2 linked regions of the Rheinheimera salexigens genome follow. The protein of the gene in region 2 interacts with the protein of the main gene of each other region in a pairwise test. Links are inferred from orthologs where the notes say so. Each region holds a gene or a part of one and is shown on either strand. Other genes may lie near its edges. The genes, in order: rplL and trhO.

Region 1 (3,269 bases), 1.9 Mb from region 2 along the record:
CCGCATCGCGCGTTGGTGGTTCACCAGGACGCATCATACGGTAGATTTCAACAAGCGCTTCCATCTTGTTGCTACTTGGATCAATACGAATTGTCTCAGAGACATAAGCACCGTGATCTAAGTCATTAATATACAGTGTTTCAAAACTATCATAACCGGCAGTAGCCAGTGTTGCTAACAGCTCCAATGTGAGCTCTGCGTTCGCCTCGGCAATAATCTCTCCGGTTGAACGGTCAGCGTAATTTTTTGACAAGACACGGCCAACTACGTACTCATGTGGTACTTCCATCATGGTCATGCCAGTTTTTTCTAGCTGACGCACATGGCGGGCGGTGATACGGCGACCTTGTTCTACGATAATTTCGCCATCATTGTCTTTAATATCGAATGCAGCAGTTTCACCGCGCAGACGATTAGCAATCACTGCCATAAGCAGTTTGCCATCTTTAATTTCGAACTTAGTGCTTTCAAAGAAAGTTTCTAAGATTTCTTCAGTACTTAATTCTAATGCACGCAATAAGATCGTAGCCGGTAATTTACGGCGACGGTCGATACGGACAAATAAATTATCTTTGGCGTCAAATTCAAAGTCTAACCAAGAACCACGGTAAGGAATAACGCGAGCGTTATACAACACTTTACCTGATGAGTGAGTTTTGCCTCGGTCATGATCAAAGAACACACCTGGACTACGGTGTAGCTGAGAAACGATAACACGTTCAGTACCGTTAATGACAAAAGTACCATTCTCAGTCATTAGCGGGATTTCACCCATGTAAACTTCTTGCTCACGAATGTCTTTAATCGTACCTGGTGCTGCTTCTCTGTCATAAATAACCATACGCAGCTTAACGCGTAATGGCGCTGAGTATGTGACACCGCGGATCTGACATTCTTTTACATCAAATACGGGCTCCCCAATACGGTAGCTAACGTACTGCAATTCCGCGCTACCCGAGTAGCTTTTAATTGGGAAAACAGAACGGAATGCGGCTTCTAAGCCGTAGCCACCTTCCGGATCTGGCTCGATAAATTTGCTGAAAGATTCAATCTGAATCGACAACAGGTATGGCACATCCAGAACTTCCGGACGCTTGCCGAAGTCCTTACGGATACGTTTCTTCTCAGAATAAGAATAAGTCATGGGGTTCCTCAGCTTGCTGATTTTTTTCCCGACATCCATTATTGGATGTAATTGATACCAGCCATGGTAGCAACGGGGTGGGGAAATCATTGTCCCACAGCGCAAAAAGGCCGGTGATTAATTCATCACCAGCCCAGCCTACATCTCAGGCAAACAATCCAGTATAAGCCGGATTATTTAACTTCAACAGAGGCACCAGCTTCTTCAAGAATTTTCTTAAGTTCTGCTGCTTCGTCTTTAGAAACGCCTTCTTTGATAACAGCTGGAGCTGATTCAACTAAGTCTTTCGCTTCTTTCAGACCTAAACCTGTAGCGCCACGAACAGCTTTGATTACTGACACTTTATTTGCGCCAATACCAGCTAACACTACGTTAAACTCTGTTTGTTCTTCAACAGCAGCCGCTGGACCTGCAGCAGAAGCTACAGCAGCAGAGGCAGAAACGCCGAATTTTTCTTCCATTGCAGATACTAATTCAACTACATCCATTACAGACATTGCTGCGATAGCATCTAAGATTTGATCTTTAGTCACTGACATTGCTCAGATCCCTAAATTAGGGGACGAATCCCGATTAAACTTTACTATCAAACCAAACGTATTATTACGCGGCTTGCTCTTGTTTTTGGTCGCGAACCGCGGCAATTGTACGTACAAGTTTGCCGGCTGCTGCCTCTTTCATTGTGCTCATCAAGCGTGCAATAGCTTCGTCGTATGTTGGTAACGATGCTAGCAACTCGATATCCACTGTATCACCGCTGAAAGCTGCACCTTTAAGCTCAAAGTCTTTGTTCTCTTTAGCGAATTCTTTAAAAATTCGCGCTGCAGCACCTGGGTGCTCTGAAGAGAACGCAATTAACGTTGGGCCTACAAATACATCTTTCAGACACTCGAAGTCAGTGCCTTCTACTGCACGGCGTACTAATGTATTACGGACAACTTTCATCCATACACCAGCTTCACGCGCTTGCTTGCGCAGCGCAGAAATTTTGCCTACAGTGACACCACGAGCGTCTGCGACTACCGCAGATAAAGCACCTTTGGCAGCTTCCTGGACTTCAGCAACAATTGCTTTTTTGTCTTCAAGCTTAATAGCCATTGGCTCTTAACTCCTGGTTCATCTGGACATTATTGTCCAGTTTCCTACACATCGCCTTATGTTGCCATAAGGCGCGCGATTTACGGTGAGGCCAGAAGGAATCTAATTCTTCCTGGGGTCTGCACCGTCTGCGTAGGTTGTTATTTTAAGCCATAAAATTTTTATGGCACCTACGGTCTTGGACGGAAAACGCAGCCTAAACTGCATTTTCTACCCTAAAAAATGAGCGCAAGATTATAAAACAACCACTGCGCCCTGTAAAGCACTAACGATTAAACCGTAGCAGTTAATGATGCTTGGTTTAATGTTAAGCCTGCACCATGTGTAGATGAAATGGTAACTTTCTTGATGAAAACACCTTTAGCTACAGATGGTTTAGCACGCTTTAATGCTACTAATAATGATTCTAAGTTCTCTCTTAAATGATCGCTTTCGAAATCAATTTTACCGATGGTAGTATGGATAATACCATTCTTATCATTGCGGTAACGAACTTGACCAGCTTTAGCATTTTTAACAGCTTCAGCAACATTAGCAGTCACAGTGCCAGTTTTTGGATTTGGCATTAAACCACGTGGGCCTAAGATTTGACCTAACATACCAACAACGCGCATTGCGTCTGGTGATGCGATAACAACGTCAAAATCCATTACGCCTTTTTTCACTTGCTCTGCTAAATCTTCCATACCAACAATGTCAGCACCGGCAGCTTTAGCGGCTTCAGCGTTTGCGCCTTGAGTAAATACTGCAACACGAACGGTACGGCCAGTACCGTGAGGTAACACAGTAGCACCACGAACGTTTTGATCAGATTTACGCGCGTCAATACCAAGATTAACGGCTACGTCAATACTTTCTAAAAACTTACCAGCTGTTAGCTCTTTTAATAAAGCTACGGCTTCGTTGATGTCGTATTCACGAGTCGAATCTACTTTAGAGCGGATTAACTTTGCACGTTTTGTTAACTTAGCCATCGATTAACCCTCCACCTCTAAACCCATTGAACGTGCAGTACCTTCAATAGTAC
Region 2 (3,117 bases):
CAGAAACAGTCGGTTATGACTGTCCAATATGCGAAAATGTATGCCTGTGTAGCGCAGCCGAAATGCTGCTGCAGTTTTAATTTCTACTATTCTAATTAGTGAGTACTCATGAGCTTTTGGCCAGAATTTTTCGTTATTGCAACGGTACATTTAATGGCAGTGGCCAGCCCTGGCCCTGATTTTGCGATAGTGCTGCGTTATGCGGTACGTTATGGCGTAAAAGCCGCGATAGCCGCCAGTATAGGTATTGGCAGTGCTATTTTATTACATGTGACTTATTCATTGATTGGCATCGGGGTGTTAATTCAAACCACGCCTTGGTTATTTCAACTACTTAGTGTCGTAGCCGCGCTGTATTTGGCTTATATCGGCATCCAAGCACTACGCTCAAAGCCTAGCGTTGAAACAAGCGCTGCGAGCACCGATCCTGCTGCAGCTTCATTACACGCAGCACCTTCTGTTCGCAAAGCTTTTATTGCCGGCTTTATTACTAACGGTTTAAATCCTAAAGCAACCTTGTTTTTTCTGTCGTTATTTGCCGTTATTATCGCGCCAACCACACCGCTAGAATATAAGTTAATTTACGGCCTCTATATGGCCGTGGCTACTGCGCTATGGTTTAGCTTTTTATCATTAATATTAACTCGGCAAAAAGTGCGCAGATTTTTATTGGCAAAAGGGTATTGGTTTGACCGCGCGATGGGCTTGTTGTTATTGGCTTTAGCATTGCATTTAATTTTTAGTAGTTTTGTAAACGCCTAAGCCTACTAACGCTAGACTTGCCATCAGCTGGCTGCAAGTTATAATAGCCGCGATTTTAATTGCCCTGGATTTACGATCCAGCTTTGCAAGAGGTTAAGTATGTATATTGTAGCTGCACTGTATAAATTTGTTCGTCTTCCTGATTATGTCGAATTACGCGACACCATTTATCAACTGATGGTACAACACAACGTCAAAGGCACGTTATTATTAGCTGAAGAGGGTATCAACGGCACTATATGCGCCAAACGCGCGGATATCGATGCCTTAAAAGCTTGGTTTGATAGCCAACAGCGTTTTGCTGATTTAAGTTATAAAGAATCATTTGCCGAAGAACCGGCTTTTTATCGTACCAAAGTGAAGCTTAAACAAGAAATTGTCACTATGGGCGTTGAGGGCATTAACCCAGCACATATTGTGGGCACTTATGTCAAAGGCGATGATTGGAATCAACTAATCACCGATCCCGATACTATTCTTATTGATACCCGTAATGACTATGAAGTCAGTATTGGCACCTTTAAAAATGCGGTTAACCCCAATACCACTACCTTTCGTGAGTTTCCACAGTGGGCCGCACAAAACCTAGATAAAACTAAACATAAAAAAGTAGCCATGTTTTGCACCGGTGGTATTCGCTGTGAAAAATCGACTGCCTTTTTAAAAGAGCAGGGATTTGATGACGTTTATCATTTAGAGGGTGGCATTCTTAAATATTTAGAAGAAATGCCTCAAGAGCAAAGTCTATGGCAAGGTGAGTGTTTTGTTTTTGATCAGCGCGTGGCTGTAAAACATGGTTTAGAGCAGGGCAGTTATGACCAATGTTATGCTTGTCGTATGCCACTGTCTGTCGCGGAAATGGCATCAGAGCATTATGTTAAAGGCTTAAGTTGTCCACACTGCTTTGACAAAACCACTGATGAGCAAAAAGCATCTTTTGCAGAACGGCAGCGCCAAGTAGAATTTGCTAAACAACGCGGTGAAAAACATATCCGTGATGGTAAGTTAGATTAAATTAACGACATTAACAGCAGATATCGATATTTAGAGCTAACTATCGATATCTGCTGGTTTAACTTCTTGTATTATTTCTTCTTTTACTTCTTCGCTAAACTCTTTCGGTTTTAACGCACTTAATAAACTTAACAAGATTAAATTAAATTCTTCACTCATATTATCAACGTTTGTTAAGCTGGCGGCTAATTCGGAGGCACGTTCTAACTGATTAGTGCGATACATTAATTGGCCTAAACGCAAGGTTGCCCAATAGAGTGTGACATTTTGGCTATCTTGATAAAAACTTAAATATTGTTCTAACGCAGTAATACCTATATCAACATCTTGATCGGCAATAACGGCTAAGCGGCCTATATGGTATAAAGCACTGTATTTATTGTTTAAATCTTCAGCATACTTGACGGTTAACTGAAAGTTTTTAAACGCTTCAGCATAGTTTTTTTGCTCGTTTAAGATTTGGGCTTTTCTAAGTAATAACTGGGCATTATAGGGTTCAGTTAAATATTGCTCAATAAGTGCTAATGCTTCATCCGGTTTCTTATCATTTAATAGTAATCTGCTGTTCGCCAACGCAGCTTGAATAGGATTATGTTGCTGTAAATAATCGGCATGAAATCTAGCGAGCTCTTTATCACCCCCAGCGGCGGCTGGAGCTACATTATAAAAATCGATTAAGGCTTGGCGTGCGGCAAAATTGTCAGGATCAAGCTCTAGGGCTTTGTTTAAATGACCAACACCACGCAAAGCACGATCTTTAGCAGAAAAAATATTACCATTTGAGGCTAAACGAATTTTGCTTAGCCCAGCTAAATAATGCAAATTACTATGTTGCGGAAATTGTTCAGTGGCAAAGTTAAGTAGGGTATTAGCATCTTCTAAACGTTGTTGATTAAATAAAGACCGAGCATAAATGGCTAGCACATCGCCATGCTCCTTGTAATCATCTTGCTGCAATATTTGATGCTCTAACTCAGAATACTGGGCTTTAACCAACAGTTGCTGATAATTACCTAAGGTTTCTGGGGCGAGGCTTGCCGCTAAAAATAACATTAACATTTGCATTTAACTAACGCCTTCAAGATCAATGTTGCTAATAACGAGTTTACGCCAAGCTGTGGGCTATTACACGCAATTAGGGGATGTCGATGTCAATGTCTGTTACTGGGACACTGCAACAGGGTAAAAATTCACCTTGCCGAACAAAGGCTAATGGTTCATTGAGGTATTGTATCTTACCGTTAAGTAATTTACAGCGGCAGGCACCACAATATCCTTCCCGACATTGATAATTAATATCGGATTGTTGCTGTTCTATTGCTTCAAGTATTGTGCGACGGC

What was found.
Region 1: the proteins of trhO (region 2) and rplL interact in binary tests that used the Escherichia coli proteins (3 or more experiments, as listed by UniProt). The link is inferred for Rheinheimera salexigens from one-to-one orthologs.

Annotation. Positions count from the first base shown.
Region 1 is NZ_MKEK01000001.1:29,825-33,093, forward strand. What follows is about bases 1-2,939. They hold rplL (50S ribosomal protein L7/L12), read right to left. Parts: upstream 1,684-2,939; coding sequence 1,318-1,683; downstream 1-1,317. Other genes in these bases: rpoB (DNA-directed RNA polymerase subunit beta), read right to left, coding at 1-1,144; rplJ (50S ribosomal protein L10), read right to left, coding at 1,748-2,242; rplA (50S ribosomal protein L1), read right to left, coding at 2,515-2,939. Also shown: more of rplA, read right to left, coding at 2,940-3,216; rplK (50S ribosomal protein L11), read right to left, coding at 3,220-3,269. UniProt on the Escherichia coli protein: The binding site for several of the GTPase factors involved in protein synthesis (IF-2, EF-Tu, EF-G and RF3). Is thus essential for accurate translation.
Region 2 is NZ_MKEK01000001.1:1,911,559-1,914,675, forward strand. What follows is about bases 32-2,818. They hold trhO (oxygen-dependent tRNA uridine(34) hydroxylase TrhO), read left to right. Parts: upstream 32-861; coding sequence 862-1,776; downstream 1,777-2,818. Other genes in these bases: BI198_RS08730 (GNAT family N-acetyltransferase), read left to right, coding at 32-80; BI198_RS08735 (LysE family translocator), read left to right, coding at 109-762; BI198_RS08745 (tetratricopeptide repeat protein), read right to left, coding at 1,813-2,818. Outside these bases: more of BI198_RS08730, read left to right, coding at 1-31; more of BI198_RS08745, read right to left, coding at 2,819-2,841; class I ribonucleotide reductase maintenance protein YfaE, read right to left, coding at 2,912-3,117. UniProt on the Escherichia coli protein: Catalyzes oxygen-dependent 5-hydroxyuridine (ho5U) modification at position 34 in tRNAs, the first step in 5-carboxymethoxyuridine (cmo5U) biosynthesis.